3 regions of the Pantoea phytobeneficialis genome follow, and region 2 is predicted to be linked to each of the others. Evidence: predicted binding sites of a transcription regulator. Region 2 holds the regulator's gene; each other region holds the start of a gene.

Region 1 (6,233 bases), 1.9 Mb from region 2:
GGTACGGTCAAAATCCGCTGGCTGGCTGGCGAGGATATTGAATTTATGTGCATCGGCAGCCTGTTTGAAGCCATCACCGCGCTCACGCGCCGCTGACGTACCGGCAATACCCTGCAACTCGATGATTTTCGCGCCATCACCCAGTTTTTTCGCAATGAAGTCACCCGCCATTTTGCCGCCAAAGCGGTTGTCAGATGCCACATGACTCACCACCTTGCCCTGTGACGCTACGCGGTCGAGGGTGATCACCGGAATATTCGCCTGGTTCGCCATCTTCACGGCGTTGCCTACGGCATCAGAGTCGGTAGGGTTAATCAGCATCAGTTTGGTGCCACGCACGGTGAGGTCCTGCACGTTCGCCAGCTCTTTCGCCGGGTTGTTCTGCGAGTCCAGCACCACCAGGTTATAACCCAGCTTGTCGGCTTCTTTCTGTGCGCCATCTTTCAGCGCCACAAAGAACGGGTTGTTCAGGGTAGAAACCACCAGAGCGATAGTATCCTTCGCCATCGCGCTGGCACTCAGAGTGGCGCCAAGAATGACGGCCAATGCGGTTAACTTTTTCATGAATTCATCCTGTGTGAAGGTCAGAGTTATTTACTGCTTTTGTTATCCACCAGCACTGCCAGCAGAATTACCACTGCTTTTACAATCATTTGATAGTAAGAGGAGACACCTAACAGATTGAGGCCGTTGTTCAGGAAGCCGAGAATCAATGCCCCGATCAGCGTCCCCATGATACGACCTTTACCACCCGCCAGGCTGGTACCGCCCAACACCACAGCGGCGATCGCATCCAGTTCATAACCCGTGCCCGCTGTCGGCTGCGCTGATGAAAGACGCGCTACCTCAATGGTGCCCGCCAGCGCCGCCAACATGCCGCACAGTGAATAGACGATAATTTTGACGCGGTTAACGTTGATACCAGACAAACGCGTGGCCGCTTCATTGCCACCCAGCGCGTAGATATAACGCCCCAGACGCGTGTGATGCAGCATGTACCAGGCCAGCGCGAACACCACCGCCATCAACCATACCGGGGTCGGGATGCCCAGAGGGCGACCAATACCGAACCAGCCAAACAGGTCGGCGTTGTCGCTAAAGCCGGTATTAATTGGGCTGCCGTCGGTGTAAACCATAGTGACGCCACGCAGCAGCAGCATCATCACCAGGGTGGCGATAAACGCCTGCACTTTGCCGCGTGCCACAATGGTGCCGGTGATGCCGCCAATCAAGGCACCCAATGCCAGCGCAGCCGCTACCGCCACCAGCGCATTAACTTCGTGCCCCACAATCGAGGCGGCCACCGCGCCGGTCAACGCCAGCAGCGAGCCAACGGACAGATCGATACCAGAGGTCAGGATCACCAGCGTCATTCCCACCGCCATAATGGCGTTGACCGAGGTCTGTTGCAGGATGTTGAACAAGTTGGCGACGGTGAAGAAATTCGGGCTTAGGCTGGCGACCACGGCGATCAGCACAATCAGCGCAATCAGCGATTTTTGCTCCAGCAACCAGGCTTTGCTGAACCAGCGACGGCTGGCGGGTAAGGTTTGGGTACTCATACAACTAACTCCTCGCTGTGTTGCTTACCGACTGCCGCTGCCATCAGGGATTCCTGGGTAGCCTGCTCACGGGTAAATTCGCCACTCAGATGGCCTTCATGCATCACCAGAATGCGATCGCTCATGCCCAGAACTTCCGGCATTTCGGACGACACCAGGATGATGCTCAGCCCATCGGCTTTAAACTGGTTAATTAACTGATAAATCTCTTTTTTTGCCCCAACGTCCACACCGCGCGTCGGTTCATCAAGGATCAAGACATTCGGTCGCGTCATCAGCCCACGGGCAATCGCCACTTTTTGCTGATTACCGCCAGAAAGCAGGCCGATCGGCTGCTCCATCGACGGGGTTTTCACATTGAACAGGCGGATAAAATCGCCCACCGCCAACTGTTCTTCCGCGTGTTTCAGGCTGCCATTACCCCGACTGAAGTAGCGCAGCGCGGTCAGGGACATGTTTTCTTTTACCGACATGCCCAGCACCAGACCGTCGCGTTTGCGGTCTTCGGAGATATAGACGATGCCATTTGCCAGACCATCCTGTGGCGCATGCGTCACCACATCACGACCATCCAGCGTGACTTTTCCGCCGCTACGTGGCAGTGCGCCATATAACAGCTTCATCAGTTCGGTACGCCCCGCGCCCATCAGGCCGGAAACGCCCAGAATTTCGCCTTTACGCAGGTTAAAGCTAACGTCATGTACTCCCGGTCCGCTCAGGTTTTCCATCTGCAAACGCACGGCACCCGGAGCCTGGTCAAGATGCGGGTATTGTTCTTCCAGCTTGCGTCCGACCATCATCTCAATCAGGCTCTCTTCACTCAGCTCGCTGACTGGACGTTCGGCAATAAACTGACCGTCACGGAACACCGTGACGTCATCGCAAATCTCAAAGATCTCTTTCATGCGGTGGGAAATGTAGACAATGCCGCAACCCTGCGCTTTCAACTCATTGATCACGCGGAACAATGACAGGGTTTCGGTATCGGTCAGCGCATCCGTCGGCTCATCCATGATGATGACGCGCGACTGAAAGCTGAGAACCTTAGCGATCTCCACCATCTGCTGGTCGCCAATCGACAAATCACCCACCAGCTTATGGCTGTTAAAACGCAGGTTCAGACGCGCTAACAGCGCATCCGCCTCGGCATACATCTTTTTCCACTCAATGCGGCCAAAACGGTTCACAAATTCGCGGCCAAGGAAGATGTTCTCCGCCACCGTCAATTGCGGGATCAGGTTAAGTTCCTGATGAATGATGCCAATGCCCGCTTCCTGAGACGCTTTTGGCCCGGAGAACGTGGTTTCTTTACCCAGCCAATGCAGCGATCCGGCATCCATGCTGTAAATACCGGTCAGCACTTTCATCATGGTGGATTTACCGGCACCATTTTCTCCCACCAGCGCCATCACCCGACCAGGCCAGACGGCCAGTGAAGCCCCTTTCAGCGCTTTCACACCGGGAAATGACTTTTCAATCCCTTTGAGTTGCAATAACGGTTGCATAGCGGCCTCAGAAGGTAACGCCCGCGCTCAGGATGACATTCGCATACGGAGAGCACTCTCCGCTGCGAATGACCGCCTGACTACGCTGAGTCTGTTGTTTGAACTGTTCATGACTGGTGTAACGAATAGCGATGGTATTTCCCTGGTGTCGCTGCAAGGCATCGAGCACGGCGAGCAGTGCGCTATGGAGCTGCGGGTTGAACTGCTTAATCTCTTCCGCCATCAGGGCGCTCTCAACCTGCATCTCCTGAGTGACCACCTCAACAACCTGTAAAAACTCGGGCGTACCCGGCGTCAGCGCCAGATCAATACGTTGCGGCCCCACAGGAATGGGTAAACCCGCATCGGCAATCGTCAGCGTATCCGTGTGTCCCAGACGGGCAATCACATGAGAGATTTCAGCGTTTAACAAGCGACCTTTTTTCATTTCTTCCACTCCACAGCGAAACGTTTCGCTGACCGGAGTGTATAAAAAATGCATAGCAACTCAATGGCGGCATCACGGAAATGTGATCACCATCGAAACGTTTCGCTTGTGCCAGAAAATATTTGAGTTAGGCGAGGAATAAATCAACCTCCGCTGACAACAGCATAAGAATTTTCACAATGAAGAAGAGAAATACCCCACGCAGTCAGAAGAAATTCCCTTCTCATCCTTATGTTAAGTTTTTTCAGAGGTAACGAAATGTGTATTTGTCATGGATAACAACGCAGGAATCGAAGGATCGAAGCTAATGGATTTTAAATTAAAAGCACTCACCAGCCTGATTACCGTTTCACTGGTGGCCGCCGCTTATGCCAATGAGGGGGACATAACACCCAATTACGCCACAACAAGCCCTGTCGCCATCGCTTCTGCCGATTTTAGTGTTACAAGTTCAGCAGAAGAATCCGTCCTGTATGAACTGGATGCTTCTGCAAGTCAGAATGCTGTCTCTTTCCGTTGGCGAGTAGCAGAAGGAAAGGGTGTCTTCTGGTTGCAGGAAAAACCGGGGGGAGGATGGAGAACCGAGGTTAATCAGGCGAAAGCAACAGCGCTGGTCCCGGCAAACCATACCGGCATTGCAGTTTATGAAGTCAGCGTAACGGACAAAGATGGCAACACCGATACCCGGCAAGTCACCATGACCGCCATTTCCCCGTTGTATTCATCCGTTGAGGAAAATCTGGCTAAACCCACTGAATTTCCCGACTGGGGTGAAGAAAACACTTATATGGCGGGAGATAAGGTCACCTTCGCCGGGATTAAGTACATCGCGACAAAATGGACACAATCTACACCCGCTAATGGCGCAGGCTGGAAGTTTGCAGATCCGGAGCAGCTGCGGGAATGGAACAAATCAATGTCTTATTCCCGCAAAGATAAAGTCAGCTGGCAGGGAAAAGCCTGGAAAGCGGCGTACTGGACGCAGGGGAATACGCCAGGAGAACATTCCGTCTGGCTGGAATTATAAGCGGGCTGCCGGAGCAGCCCCGCCAGATTATCAGGGGAGTTTTCTGACCTGTTTCACGTCCAGTTCAATGGCGTTGAAATCCTTATCCAACTCACCGGTTAACTCAACGCGATCTTTTGGCGAAATGGTTTGCCCGTCCCAGCGTTTGTGATCGATTTCGACCTTCATGGTGCCGGTATCATCGCGGAACAGATAATCCTCTTTGCCGATTTGCTTATCCAGATAACCACGCACGGTGATCCAGCTATCGTCCTTCATCTCCTCAGCCTGCTTAACCGTCACGACACTGGTGTTACCAGCCTGAAAGCCACCGGAGTGACTTTGTACCGCCGGCGCATTCGGGTCAACAAATCCACCCTGCTGTGCCGCCAGAACCGGCATGGAAGCCAGTGCAACGATTGCGAAAAGTGCTGCATGCTTTTTCATATTTTCACCTCTTCTCCATGAATGTGCGGAATACGGGGGCTATTTCAACATAAGGTTCTTAACAGGATCTTAAGGCCGATCAATTTATTAAAATTCGTGAAAATCAGGTCAAATGTCGTGATTTCTCCTGTACATGAACGCTTCTGCTTCGTATAACTCCAGGCTAAAGGGAGGCGCATACATGCGGATTTTATTGATTGAAGACGACACCTTGATTGGCGACGGCCTCAAAGTCGGCCTGACCAAACTCGGTTTCAGCGTGGACTGGCTGGTTTCAGGTGAAGCTGGATTTCAGGCGTTGAACTCCGCCCCCTGGGATGCAGTGATTCTGGATTTGTCACTGCCGGAACGAGATGGACTCGATATTCTGCGCCAATGGCGTCAGCAAGGTCAGGATGTACCGGTATTGATCCTCACAGCACGCGATGCGCTCGATCAGCGGGTTCAGGGTTTGCAACTGGGCGCGGATGACTATCTTGGCAAACCTTTTGCCCTGACCGAAGTAGCTGCACGCCTGGAGGCACTGATTCGTCGGCGTCATGGTCAGCTACAGCCGGAGCTGCGTCATGGCAAGGTGGTAATGTCTCCTGCCAGCCACAGCGTACTGGTTGCTGGCGAACCGCTCCCCCTGAAAAGCCGTGAACTGGCGTTGCTGGAACTGTTCCTGCGTAATCCCGGCCGGGTCCTGACACGCAGCCAGCTGGAGGAAAAACTCTATAGCTGGGATGACGATGTCTCCAGCAATGCTGTCGAGGTGCATATCCATCATCTGCGTAAAAAGCTCGGCAGCCAGTTTATCCGTACCGTGCATGGCGTCGGTTATACGTTGGGAGCGGCAGAATGAGTCTGTTCCTGCGGCTCGCCATCGGTTTTATCTTGTTGATCATGCTGTGCTGGGGCAGCGCCAGCCTGAGCGCCTGGCATCAGACACGCGAAACCGTCAATGAACTGTTTGATACCCAGCAAATGCTGTTTGCCAAGCGCCTGCTGGCGCTCGAACCCGCCACGCTGCAAAACGTCACTCTGCCGAAAAACAAGGCATTACTGAACCATCATCGCGGTAAACAGGATGATGACGCGCTGGCTTTCGCCATTTTTAGTGGTGATGGCAAGTTGCTGCTCAATGATGGCGAAAAGGGTCGTGATTTGCAGTTTGCGGATGGACGCGATGGTTTTCGCAATGGACACCTGCGCGGTGATGATGACAGTTGGCGTCTGCTGTGGCTGACGTCACCCGATCAACGCTATCGCGTAGTGGTGGGACAGGAGTGGGATTACCGCGACGA
Region 2 (6,233 bases):
GCTAACAGCGGCAGCGCAAACACCCAGCGCCTGCACAAAGCGCAGCGCCAGCATCAAACGGACGTCGCTCACCCACAGCATGCCCAGACAACCCAGGGCAAAAATCGCTAATCCCGCCAGCAGAACCGGTTTACGTCCGAAGCGATCTGACAGCGGTCCCCAGAAGACCTGCGCACAGGCAAAACCACCAAGGAACAGACTCAGACTGGCGCTGATGGTACCGGGGGCGGTAGCAAAATCCTGCTGCATGGCACCGAATGCCGGCAGGTACATATCCGTAGCAAGAAAGCCCAGCATGCTGAGTAAAGCAAGATAAGGCAGAAATCCTTTTGATGACAACATGGTAATTCTCTTTAGACAGGAAAACGCGGAGGAGTGTAAAAGCGTGCACCAGGTTTTGTGAAACGCTAATATTTGCGCGGTGCTATCAAAAAATTTGCAGGCAAAAATATGTGGTCTGAATATGCGCTTGAAGTGGTAGATGCGGTGGCCCGCAGCGGTAGTTTTAGTGCGGCAGCACAAGAGTTACATCGGGTGCCTTCTGCCATCAGCTACACGGTACGGCAGCTCGAAACCTGGCTGGCGGTGCCGTTGTTCGAACGTCAGCATCGGGAAGTGGTGCTGACGGCAGCCGGGGAGCATTTTGTCCGGGAAGGGCGTAGTGTTATCAAAAAAATGCTGGCGACGCGGCGGCAGTGCCAGCAGTTGGCAAATGGCTGGCGTGGTCAGCTGAGTATCGCGGTGGATTGCATCGTTAAACCTCATCGCACCCGACAACTGGTGAAGGATTTCTACCGCCACTTTCCCGACATGGAGCTGATTATCAGTTATGAAGTGTTTAATGGTGTCTGGGATGCACTGGCCGATGGGCGGGTCGATGTAGCGATTGGGGCCACTCAGGCGATCCCGGTCGGTGGGCGTTTTGCCTTTCAGGATATGGGCGCGTTGAACTGGCGCTGCGTGGTCAGCCCCGATCATCCGTTGGCAAAAAGTACCTTGTTGGATGACGAGACGTTGCGGGCCTGGCCTTCTCTGGTGCTGGAAGACACTTCGCGGGCGTTGCCGCGGCGCATGACCTGGACGTTGGATAATCAACGCCGGCTGGTGGTGCCGGAATGGGAAACCGGCGTCGACTGCCTGCTGGCGGGACTTTGCGTGGGGATGGTGCCGGGCCATTTAGCCCGGCCATTACTGGATAGCGGAGCATTAACCGAGTTACCGTTACCCACGCCGTTCCCGGATAGCCCATGCTGCGTCAGTTGGTCGGAACAACGGAACTCGCCAGCTCTGGGTTGGTTGCTGAGTTATCTCGGCGATGCCGAAACGCTCAACTATGAATGGTTGAGCGAAACGGAAACCTAGCGGCGGTAGTCGCGGAACGGGCCGTCAGCGACTGAACGGCGTTCAATTAGCGTTGGCTGAACTTCAATGGTTTGCGGTTCTTCACGTTTGCTGGTGATACGATCCAGCAGCATTTCCAACGCTTTTTCACCTAACTGAGCTTTGGGTTGATGAACGGTGGTCAGCGCCGGCGTGAAATAACGTGCGTTGCGCACGTTGTCATAGCCGATCACTGAGATATCCTGCGGGACCCGCAGACCCATTTCATCCGCAGCACAGATCGCGCCCATCGCCATGATATCGCCACCGCAGAACACAGCAGTCGGGCGTTGCTTCTGATTGAGGATCTGCTGCATCGCCTGATAACCGGATTCCGGTTCAAAATCGCCCTGCACAATCCACTCGGGCCGCACGGTGATGCCTGCCTCATTTAGCGCCTGCATGAAACCGGCATGGCGGCCACCGCCGGTGTTGCGCTCCATTTGTCCGGGGATGGCACCAATGTCACGATGACCGCGTTCAATCAGGTAACGCCCGGCGAGATAGCCGCCCTGAAACGCATTGTCCTGCACCGTATCGGTAAAATCGCCACGCGATGCGCCCCAGTCCATCACCACCATCGGGATATTACGGTTCTCTTCCAGCATGGTCAGCAGGTCGTCAGGGTATTCTGAACACATCACCAACAGGCCATCGACACGCTTCTGCGCCATCATCGACAGATATGCGCGCTGTTTTTGCAGGTCGTTATGCGCATTGCCCAGGATCAGCGTGTAGCCGCGATCGAAACAGTGATTTTCCACCGCCTCGATAATCTCGGCAAAATAGGGGGCTTCACTGGAGGTGGCCAGCAGCCCCAGCGTTTTGGTGTGGTTGACTTTCAGGCTGCGCGCCACGGCGCTGGGCGAGTAATGCAGCTCTTTGATCGCTTCCCATACGGCGTTACGCGTCTCTTCCGCGACAAAACGCGTTTTGTTGATGACATGCGAAACCGTGGTGGTGGAGACACCGGCGCGTTTCGCCACATCTTTAATTGTTGCCATGAAAATGGTACTCCCGGGCTTATCGCAACTAACTGATAAGTATATTGTTAAACGTTTGCGTCTGCTAATGGTTTTGCGCCCCGATTTTCGGGGCGAATGGCGAAGAAAAAGACATTAACACCTGGTCAATAACGCTTTAACTTGCCGCAAACACAGCGTGCGCAAAATCTGTTGCGCAACGAAAGGCGGCGATTCTAGCAAGCTGGCGCGGATAAGACGAGATTTTTGCCGGAGGCTGTGAGAAAATTACGATAACCCTTCATTTATTGTGACTAAGGAGTTGTGATGAGTACAGACCTGAAACTGGCGCTGTTTACCACTGTGGGCGCGCTACTAATGATTATCGTGTTCAGCTTCACCGCGATCCTTCATTAATAAAAAAGCCGGACCTGAAAATCAGGGTCCGGCTTGTTGTTTTATCGGGTATCGGGCGTTTTTTAGCGGATAGTTTTGGGGGTCATCATACGGCGTGCCCCGACGTAGTGTTTCAGCCAGTAATCCTCACCCAATGCACTGATTTGAATATCTTTACCGGTACGAGGCGACTGGATAAATTTGCCATTACCAAGATAAACACCGACATGATCGGCAGTGCCGCGATTATTGATGCGGAAGAACACCAAATCCCCTTTCTCCAGCATATCGCGCTTAATCGGTGCCGCATCCCGCAGGTGATACATTTCGTTGGCGGTGCGCGGGAATTTATATTTGACCAGGTCTTTGTAGGCGTACCACACCAGACCGCTGCAATCGAAACCGGTATGCGGTGAAGTGCCACCCCATTGGTATGGTTTACCAATCTGCCCCATCAGCTTGTTCATCGCGGTTTCGCGTGCTTTCTGATAGCGCTGACGGTGAGAATTGCTCATCTTGATGGTGGTCAAATCGCGGTCATCGTCCTGCTTCGCGCTTCTCTTTGCCAGACGTTGGTGACCATATTTTTTTGACGGTGATTTCAGCAGGGCTTTCTTGCTGCGGGTTTTATGCAGCGCCGTTTCCATTTTCGGCTGTTTTTTCAGCTTTAGCTTCTGAACACTGGTAGCAAGACGGGATTTTTTGGTGCTGGTTTTTACCGGACGTCGCTTGCGACGCTCATCTTCGCGCGCACTTTTTTTCTCAGCGTTATGCAAACTGGCATTGATGGGCGCATGCGGTGACGCAGAAGCCACATTAAAAAACAGTTGGGCGAAAGCCAGCATAAAAAGCGTAATGAGTAAACGCATAGTCCGGTACAGGTTAAGCAGTCTGAAGAAACAGCCCGCAGCTATGTTAGAAAAATCTGATCAACGATCAGCACCGAGATGATTCTAATCCAGTTTTTTTCTAAAAGGTAAGGCATTTTTCTATTAATGTGTTAGCAGAGTTGATATGGGGCAAAAATGAGCGATTTCAGCTGGTTAACCCAGCAGATATATTGCTAATTATTAATCGGTTCATGCTTAATCATGATATGAAAATGTTATTTATGGCACCGGAACTTAACAAACATGGCGATTGATGTGCCTGAACCGCAAAATCCCGTTTTAGTGCGGGGGTGAAATCGCTACAATAAACAAACACGAAGTGAGGAATTAAGGAAGGCAAAAATGAGTACTGTTGAGAAAATCCAGCGCCAGATCGCAGAAAACCCGATCCTGCTGTACATGAAAGGTTCGCCGAAACTGCCAAGCTGCGGTTTCTCTGCACAAGCGGTACAGGCTCTGTCTGCCTGTGGTGAGCGCTTCGCGTATGTTGATATCCTGCAAAACCCGGATATTCGTGCCGAGTTGCCAAAATATGCCAACTGGCCGACCTTCCCACAGTTGTGGGTTGATGGCGAGCTGGTCGGTGGTTGCGACATCATCGTCGAGATGTTCCAGCGTGGTGAACTTCAGCCGCTGATTAAAGAAACTGCTGAGAAGTATAAAGAAGCAGAATAAGCGTTAAGGCCGACAGTCGTCGGCCTTTCTTTTGGTCACTCGGCGGAGTCTTCTTCCGACAGTTCGTCACTGAACGCCAGTGGCCAGCCCCCCAGACGTTTCCAACGGTTCACTAACTCGCAAAACAGGATGGCGGTTTGTTCGGTATCGTACAGGGCGGAATGCGCCTGGGTGCTATCAAAATCCATCCCTGCCGCTTTACAGGCTTTTGCCAGCACCGTCTGACCCAATACCAATCCACTTAATGCCGCAGTGTCGAAAGTGGCAAACGGATGGAATGGATTACGCTTCAGACTCACGCGTTCCGCAGCCGCCATCAGGAAGTTGTGATCAAAGGTGGCATTGTGCGCCACGATAATCGCACGATTACAATGGCTGTCTTTCATCCCTTTGCGCACCATCTTAAAAATGGCATGCAGCGCATCATACTCGCTCACTGCGCCACGCAACGGGTTGCTGGGATCAATCCCGGTAAATGCCAGTGCTTCCGGGTTAAGAATCGCGCCTTCAAAAGGTTCAACGTTGAAATGAAGCGTCTCATCACAATGCAGCCAGCCGTCATCATCCATCTTCAGAGTAGTGGCGGCAATTTCTAACAGGGCATCGGTTTTGGCATTAAAACCGGCAGTTTCGACGTCGATCACCACGGGATAAAAGCCGCGAAAGCGTTGATGGAGAGCGTTTAAGGCGTTCGATTCAGACATCAGGATCTCATAGCAATAAATGGGGCAGCGCGCATTATGGCAAAAATTGCGGGAGGGTGCAGCAGGAGAGGTGGGTCAGCCGGTAAAAGTACAGGCTGACCTTGCAACAGGTTAGTTGCCGATGCCGTGTCCGGCATGTTTGTTTTCGATCAGCTCGATTTTATAACCATCGGGATCTTCAACAAACGCAATAACCGTGGTGCCGCCTTTAACCGGACCGGCTTCACGCGTCACTTTGCCACCGGCATGACGGATTTGGTCACAGGTGGCAGCAACATCATCAACGCCCAGCGCAATATGACCGTAGGCGTTACCAAGGTCATAGCTATCCACGCCCCAGTTGTAGGTCAGTTCAATCACCGCACCTTCGCTCTCTTCGGTGTAACCGACAAATGCCAGCGTGTATTTGTATTCCGTGTTCTCGCTCTTGCGCAGCAGACGCATACCCAGCACTTGGGTATAAAACTCGATTGAACGTTCCAGATCGCCAACGCGTAACATGGTGTGAAGTAAACGCATAACATCCTCTTTTAAAAAGCACAAAAGCTAAGTATAGCGAGTTAACGCTACGAAAAAACAGCGCTGCCGCACATTGGGGCGGCAGCGGGGAGATTTTACAGAGTAGGGTAGTCGGTATAGCCTTCCGCACCACCGCCGTAGAAACTCTCCGGGCGTTGTGGGTTAAGCGGCGCATCGTGTTGCAGGCGCGCAACCAGGTCCGGGTTGGCGATAAAATCACGGCCAAACGCGACGGCATCGATCAGACCACGCTGAATCAGGTCATCTGCTTTCTCAACGCTATAGGCACCGGCACCAATGATCACCCCTGGGAACAGGGCGCGAACTTTCTCGCGGAAAGCATCGCTGTAGGGCTGACCGCCAGCCCAGTCCGGTTCTGACAGATGCAGATACGCCAGCTTGCGTTTACCCAGTTCCGAGATGTACCACAGCGCAGCGGCTTCTTCATCCGGACCGTTTTCCAGGTTCTGGAAGGCACCAATCGGCGAAATGCGGATACCAATACGGTCGGCTGACCAGTTGGCAATAGCCGCATCCACCACTTCCAGCGCGAACCGACCACGCTTCGCAATCGAACCGCCGTATTCATCAGTACGTTGGTTCGAACCAGGGGCGAGGAACTGGTGCATCAAATAACCGTGCGCAGAGTGCAATTCCAGCAGATCAAAATCGGCTTCGCGCGCATTGGCTGCTGCCTGACCAAAATC
Region 3 (6,233 bases), 1.1 Mb from region 2:
GCGGCTCGACCAGACCTAACTTCATCTCTTTCGGCAGGCCACCGACGTTGTGGTGCGATTTGATGACATGCGCTTTGCCAGTGGCAGAAGCCGCAGACTCAATCACATCCGGATAGATGGTGCCCTGCGCCAGCCATTTTACGTCAGTCAGTTTGCCCGCTTCTTCGTCGAAGACTTCAACGAATACGCGACCGATGATTTTGCGTTTGGCTTCCGGATCGTTTTCACCCGCCAGCGCTTCAAGGAAACGCGTTTCCGCCGCTACGTGGACAATGTTCAGCCCGAAGTGGTCGCCAAACATCTCCAGCACCTGGTCAGCTTCGTTCAAACGCAGCAGGCCGTTGTCGACGAATACACAGGTCAGACGGTCACCAATCGCGCGGTGCAGCAGCATCGCAGTGACGGAAGAATCCACGCCGCCAGACAGGCCAAGGATGACTTTGTCTTCGCCAACCTGCTCGCGAATACGCTCAACCGCATCTTCGATGATTTTTGCCGGGGTCCACAGCGCTTCACAGCCGCAGATATCGCGCACAAAGCGCTCCAGCATACGCAGACCCTGACGGGTGTGAGTCACTTCCGGGTGGAACTGCACGCCGTAAAAACGCTTCTCTTCGTTGGCCATGATGGCAAACGGACAGGTTTCGGTGCTGGCGACGGTAACGAAGTCAGCCGGGATGGCAGTCACTTTGTCACCGTGGCTCATCCATACGTCCAGCAGCGGTTTGCCTGCGTCGCTGATGGCATCTTCGATGTCACGAATCAGCGCGCTCGGGGTTGTCACTTCAACCTGCGCATAACCAAACTCACGTTCGGTGGAGCCTTCAACTTTACCACCCAGCTGCATCGCCATGGTCTGCATGCCATAGCACACGCCCAGCACCGGCACGCCAGCGTTGAAAACGTATTCCGGTGCACGCGGGCTGTTCAGTTCGGTGGTACTTTCCGGGCCGCCAGAAAGAATGATGCCGTTCGGGTTGAACTGACGAATTTGCTCTTCGGTGACATCCCACGCCCAGAGTTCGCAGTAGACGCCCAGCTCACGCACGCGGCGCGCGACCAGTTGCGTATACTGAGAACCAAAATCGAGGATCAAAATGCGATGTTTATGAATATTTTCAGTCGTCATTGCGGCGTTTCCATTGGGATGGACTTAATAATAAAAGCGCCCGGCTAAAGCCGGGCGGTAAATCTTACGGGATTATGAACCCAAGCGGTAGTTCGGCGACTCTTTGGTGATGGTCACGTCATGGACGTGGCTCTCCTGAATGCCTGCGCCGCTGATACGCACAAATTCAGCTTTGGTGCGCAGGTCATCGATAGTCGGACAACCGGTCAGACCCATACAGGAGCGCAAACCGCCCATCTGCTGGTGCACGATCTCTTTCAGACGGCCTTTATAGGCTACACGACCTTCGATACCTTCCGGCACCAGTTTGTCGGCGGCGTTATCGGTCTGGAAGTAACGGTCTGAAGAACCTTTAGACATCGCACCCAGCGAACCCATGCCACGGTAGGATTTGAATGAACGGCCCTGATACAGCTCGATTTCACCCGGAGATTCTTCCGTACCCGCCAGCATAGAGCCGACCATGACTGCCGCCGCACCGGCTGCGATTGCTTTTGCGATGTCGCCAGAGAAACGGATACCGCCATCAGCAATTACCGGAATACCGGTACCTTCCAGCGCTTCTACCGCGTCAGAAACGGCGGTGATCTGCGGAACACCTACGCCGGTTACGATACGGGTAGTACAGATGGAGCCAGGGCCAATACCCACTTTCACCGCGCTCACACCCGCCTGCGCCAGCGCCAGAGCACCAGCACCGGTGGCAACGTTGCCGCCGATAATCTCGAGGTCCGGGTATTTCGCACGAGTTTCACGGATACGCTGCAACACACCTTCAGAGTGACCGTGTGAGGAGTCGATCAGCAGAACGTCCACGCCTGCCGCAACCAGCGCATCAACACGCTCTTCGTTGCCCGCACCGGCACCTACCGCCGCACCCACACGCAGACGGCCCTGCGCATCTTTACAGGCGTTAGGTTTACGTTCGGCTTTCTGGAAATCTTTAACGGTGATCATGCCCAGCAGGTGGAAGCTGTCATCCACCACCAGCGCTTTCTCAACGCGTTTTTCGTGCATTTTCTGCAACACGATGTCACGGGCTTCGCCCTCTTTCACCGTGACCAGGCGCTCTTTCGGTGTCATCACCGCAGAAACTGGCTGGCTCAGATCGGTCACGAAACGCACGTCACGACCGGTGATGATACCTACCAATTCGTTGTCGGCGTTAACCACCGGGTAACCGGCAAAGCCGTTACGCTCGGTCAGTTCTTTCACTTCCGCCAGGGTGGTGGTCGGCAGCACGGTTTGTGGCTCGGTGACCACGCCGCTTTCGTGTTTCTTCACCTTGCGAACTTCATCCGCCTGGCGCTCAATTGACATGTTTTTGTGGATAAAGCCCAGACCACCTTCCTGTGCCAGCGCGATCGCCAGACCGGCTTCGGTCACGGTGTCCATCGCTGCGGAGAGCATAGGGATGTTCAGACGAATGTTTTTCGTCAGTTGGGTGCTGAGATCGGCCGTGTTAGGCAGAACGGTAGAATGAGCAGGAACGAGCAGAACGTCGTCAAATGTGAGTGCTTCTTTAGCGATTCGTAGCATGGCAATATCTCAACCTGGGGGTGAATGAGAACAGATAAAATATTGCCGCGGCATTATACAGGCCGAAATCGGTTGCCTCCAGTGTTTTTTCAGAAAAACTCTTGATCCCCTGTACCAGCCATGTAGTATCGGTTAATTAACCCTCTGATTTGATATTTGATCTGCATCACATGTCGCTACCGCCAACCGCCAATATTTTTACTGTCAGCCGCCTGAATACCACGGTGCGTCAACTGCTGGAAAATGAAATGGGCCTGGTGTGGCTCAGTGCTGAGATATCCAACTTTACCCAACCGGCATCCGGCCACTGGTACTTCACCCTGAAGGATGATGGTGCCCAGGTACGCTGTGCCATGTTCCGTAACAGCAACCGTCGGGTGGCCTTTCGCCCCCAGCACGGTCAGCAGGTGCTGGTGCGTGCCAGTATCACGCTGTACGAACCGCGTGGCGACTATCAACTGATTATCGAAAGCATGCATCCGGCCGGTGAAGGCTTGTTGCAGCAGCAGTTCGAACAGTTGAAAACCCGGCTGGCGGCAGAGGGTTTATTTGATCAGCAATTTAAACAACCGTTGCCGGATCCGGCACGCCAGGTTGGGGTGATCACATCGGCAACCGGCGCGGCGCTGCACGATGTGCTGCGCGTGCTGCACCGTCGTGACCCTTCCCTGCCGGTGGTGATTTATCCCACCGCGGTGCAAGGAGTGGATGCCCCCGCTGCGATTGTGCGTGCCATTGAACTGGCAAACCTGCGCGATGAATGTGATGTGCTGATTGTCGGACGTGGTGGCGGTTCGCTGGAAGATTTGTGGAGCTTCAACGACGAACGCGTGGCGCGCGCCATTTTTGCCAGCCGCTTGCCGATTGTCAGCGCAGTCGGCCACGAAACTGATGTCACCATCGCCGATTTTGTTGCCGACCTGCGTGCGCCAACCCCCTCAGCCGCCGCTGAGCTGGTGAGCCGTAATCAGCTGGAATTGTTGCGCCGTCTGCAATCTCAGCAGCAACGCCTGGAAATGGCGATGGATTACTATCTGGCGCAGCAGCAGCGCCGCTACACGCGTACTCTGCATCGCTTGCAGCAGCAACACCCGCAACTGCGGCTGGCACGACAAAACACCGCCCTGCTGCAATTGCAGCAGAAACTCCATGACGCAATGGATCAGCGTCTGCGTAGCGCCAGTCATCAACAGGATCGTCTGCTACAACGCCTGAACGCACAGCAGCCACAGCCACGTATTTTGCGTGCTCAGCAACAGCTACAGCAGTGGCAATATCGGCTGCAACAGGGAATGCAGAACCAGTTAAATCAGCATCGTCAGCGCTTCGGCACGCTGGCGGCACAGCTTGAAGGGGTCAGCCCGTTGGCGACCCTGGCGCGTGGCTTTAGCGTCACCACGGATACCCAGGGCCATGTGGTGAAGAAAATGCAGCAGCTGAGCAAAGGCGATCTGCTACGCACCCGGCTGGATGATGGTTGGGTGGAAAGTGAAGTGACCGCCCTTACCCCTCGTAAACCCGCCCGATAAATCGCGCCACGACCTACCTGGCCTATACTTTCTGACACATTCATCTGTCAGGGAGTCTGATATGCCTTACAGCGTGATTCCACCTTACATGTTACGCAATATTATTGCGCATGGCTCCGCTCCACAGCAGGATTATGCACGCCGCACGCTGACCCATGTTCAACATCTGATGGCCGAACACAAACGCACCACCTCCCCCAACAGCGCGGCCACACCCGGCCAGGTGGTGCGTGCGATTTACGATGCCGAACATACGCAAAATCTGCCCGGCACGCTGTTACGCCAGGAAGGCCAGCCTGGCAACGGTGACGTGGCAGCAGAAGAAGCCTGGGACTATCTCGGGATCACTTACGATTTCTACTGGCAAATCTATCAACGTAACTCGCTGGATAACCGGGGGTTAAAACTGGACGGTACCGTGCATTACGGCAAGGAGTATCAGAACGCGTTCTGGAACGGCCAGCAAATGGTGTTCGGTGACGGCGATGGTGAGATCTTTAATCGTTTTACCATCGCCATCGACGTAGTGGCGCATGAGTTAACCCACGGCGTGACCGAAAGCGAAGCCGGGTTGGTTTATTTCTCACAGCCGGGTGCGCTGAATGAGTCGATGTCGGATGTGTTCGGTTCGCTGGTAAAACAATTTCACCAGCAGCAAACCGCCGATCAGGCCGACTGGATCATCGGGGAAGGGTTGCTGGCAAAAGGGATCAACGGACGCGGCCTGCGCTCCATGTCAGCGCCTGGCACGGCGTATGATGATCCGATGTTAGGAAAAGATCCGCAACCTGCCGATATGGCCCATTACATCGAAACCCGTGATGATAATGGTGGCGTACACCTCAACTCCGGGATTCCTAACCGGGCATTTTATCTCGCTGCCAAAGCGCTGGGCGGTTTTGCCTGGGAACTGGCGGGTCAGGCATGGTACGACACGTTATGCGACCGTAGCCTGCCGCAGGATGCGAATTTCAGCACCTTTGCTGGCTTTACCATCCAGCATGCCAGCAAACGCTTTAATCGCTCGGTGGCGGATGCAATTCAATCTGCATGGCAGGAGGTTGGTGTAATGTGAACATTCCCCCACTCACCGATGATGCGATTATTGAACTGGCTCGCGAAGGCGGGCTGGCTTTTATCCCACATTTACGTGGCGAACGCCGTTTTGCCCTGGCGCAATTGCCTGAACCACAAAAACACCGGGTATGCAGCGTGCTTGAGCAGGCGATGTCACTGGGTGAACCAGAAGATCAGGCTGCCAGCATGGGGCGTGGCGATCAACGCTATTTTCGCCTGCAAATCAGTTATGCCACCCATCAGCAGTCAGGAACGATTGTGATACTGATTCCTGAGCAGGTTGCGCCACCCGAGCTGGAAGCGCTGTGGCGAGATGGCGAACAGGCATAAAAAAAGGACCGGCGATGTCGGTCCTTTTTTCGTTTACCCGGCCAGCAGGCACTGGCCGAGGCAGTGACGGTTACGGCAGAGCGTAGGCGATCACGTAATCACCACGGTCCGGAGACTGACGAGCACCACCTGCGGAGATCAGGATGTACTGTTTGCCGGTTTTCGGAGACACGTAGCTGATCGGGCCACCCTGGCTACCTACTGGCAGACGGGCTTTCCACACTTCTTTACCGGTTGAGCTGTCAAACGCACGCAGGTAGTAATCCTGAGTACCGGCGAAGAATACCAGGCCACCCTGCGTTGCCAGAGAGCCACCCAGCGTCGGCATACCAATAGGCATCTGAGCGTGCATCTTGATACCGAACGGACCGGTATCCTGCACCGTACCTACCGGCACCTGCCAGACAATCTGACGGGTCTTCATATCAATCGCAGACATGGTACCGAACGGCGGAGCCTGGCACGGAATACCCAGCGGAGACATAAAGCGGTTTTTGTTGACTGCATACGGTGTGCCTTTCAGCGGGACCGCACCCATACCGGTGTTCACCGCTTCGCCACCATTGCTGGTAGCTGCTTTGCTGGTGTCCTGCGGAACCATCTGCACCCACAGGCCCAGACGCATATCG

The links. The regulator PurR, encoded in region 2, represses purine synthesis genes. The targets are predictions, from matches to a motif close to CANGCAAACGTTTGCNTG.
Region 1: rbsD (D-ribose pyranase) is a predicted target of PurR. The motif match lies at 3,508-3,525, and genes of this name have one in related genera.
Region 3: guaB (IMP dehydrogenase) is a predicted target of PurR. The motif match lies at 2,730-2,747, and genes of this name have one in related genera.

The regions. Positions count from the first base shown of each region.
Region 1 covers NZ_CP024636.1:4,302,251-4,308,483, forward strand. Annotated here, with positions in the region: gene rbsB (ribose ABC transporter substrate-binding protein RbsB) at 1-564, opposite strand, end outside; gene rbsC (ribose ABC transporter permease) at 591-1,562, opposite strand; gene rbsA (ribose ABC transporter ATP-binding protein RbsA) at 1,559-3,067, opposite strand; gene rbsD (D-ribose pyranase) at 3,075-3,494, opposite strand; gene CTZ24_RS20065 (carbohydrate-binding protein) at 3,766-4,521, shown strand; gene CTZ24_RS20070 (YgiW/YdeI family stress tolerance OB fold protein) at 4,552-4,947, opposite strand; gene qseB (quorum sensing response regulator transcription factor QseB) at 5,129-5,791, shown strand; gene qseC (quorum sensing histidine kinase QseC) at 5,788-6,233, shown strand, end outside.
Region 2 covers NZ_CP024636.1:1,905,857-1,912,089, forward strand. Annotated here, with positions in the region: gene punC (purine nucleoside transporter PunC) at 1-342, opposite strand, end outside; gene punR (DNA-binding transcriptional activator PunR) at 451-1,362, shown strand; gene purR (HTH-type transcriptional repressor PurR) at 1,359-2,384, opposite strand; gene cydH (cytochrome bd-I oxidase subunit CydH) at 2,670-2,759, shown strand; gene CTZ24_RS08910 (C40 family peptidase) at 2,822-3,607, opposite strand; gene CTZ24_RS08915 (Grx4 family monothiol glutaredoxin) at 3,971-4,303, shown strand; gene rnt (ribonuclease T) at 4,339-5,007, opposite strand; gene gloA (lactoylglutathione lyase) at 5,119-5,526, opposite strand; gene CTZ24_RS08930 (alkene reductase) at 5,622-6,233, opposite strand, start outside.
Region 3 covers NZ_CP024636.1:2,990,243-2,996,475, reverse strand. Annotated here, with positions in the region: gene guaA (glutamine-hydrolyzing GMP synthase) at 1-1,129, opposite strand, end outside; gene guaB (IMP dehydrogenase) at 1,202-2,668, opposite strand; gene xseA (exodeoxyribonuclease VII large subunit) at 2,839-4,197, shown strand; gene CTZ24_RS13900 (M4 family metallopeptidase) at 4,259-5,272, shown strand; gene CTZ24_RS13895 (protealysin inhibitor emfourin) at 5,269-5,604, shown strand; gene CTZ24_RS13890 (glucose/quinate/shikimate family membrane-bound PQQ-dependent dehydrogenase) at 5,675-6,233, opposite strand, start outside.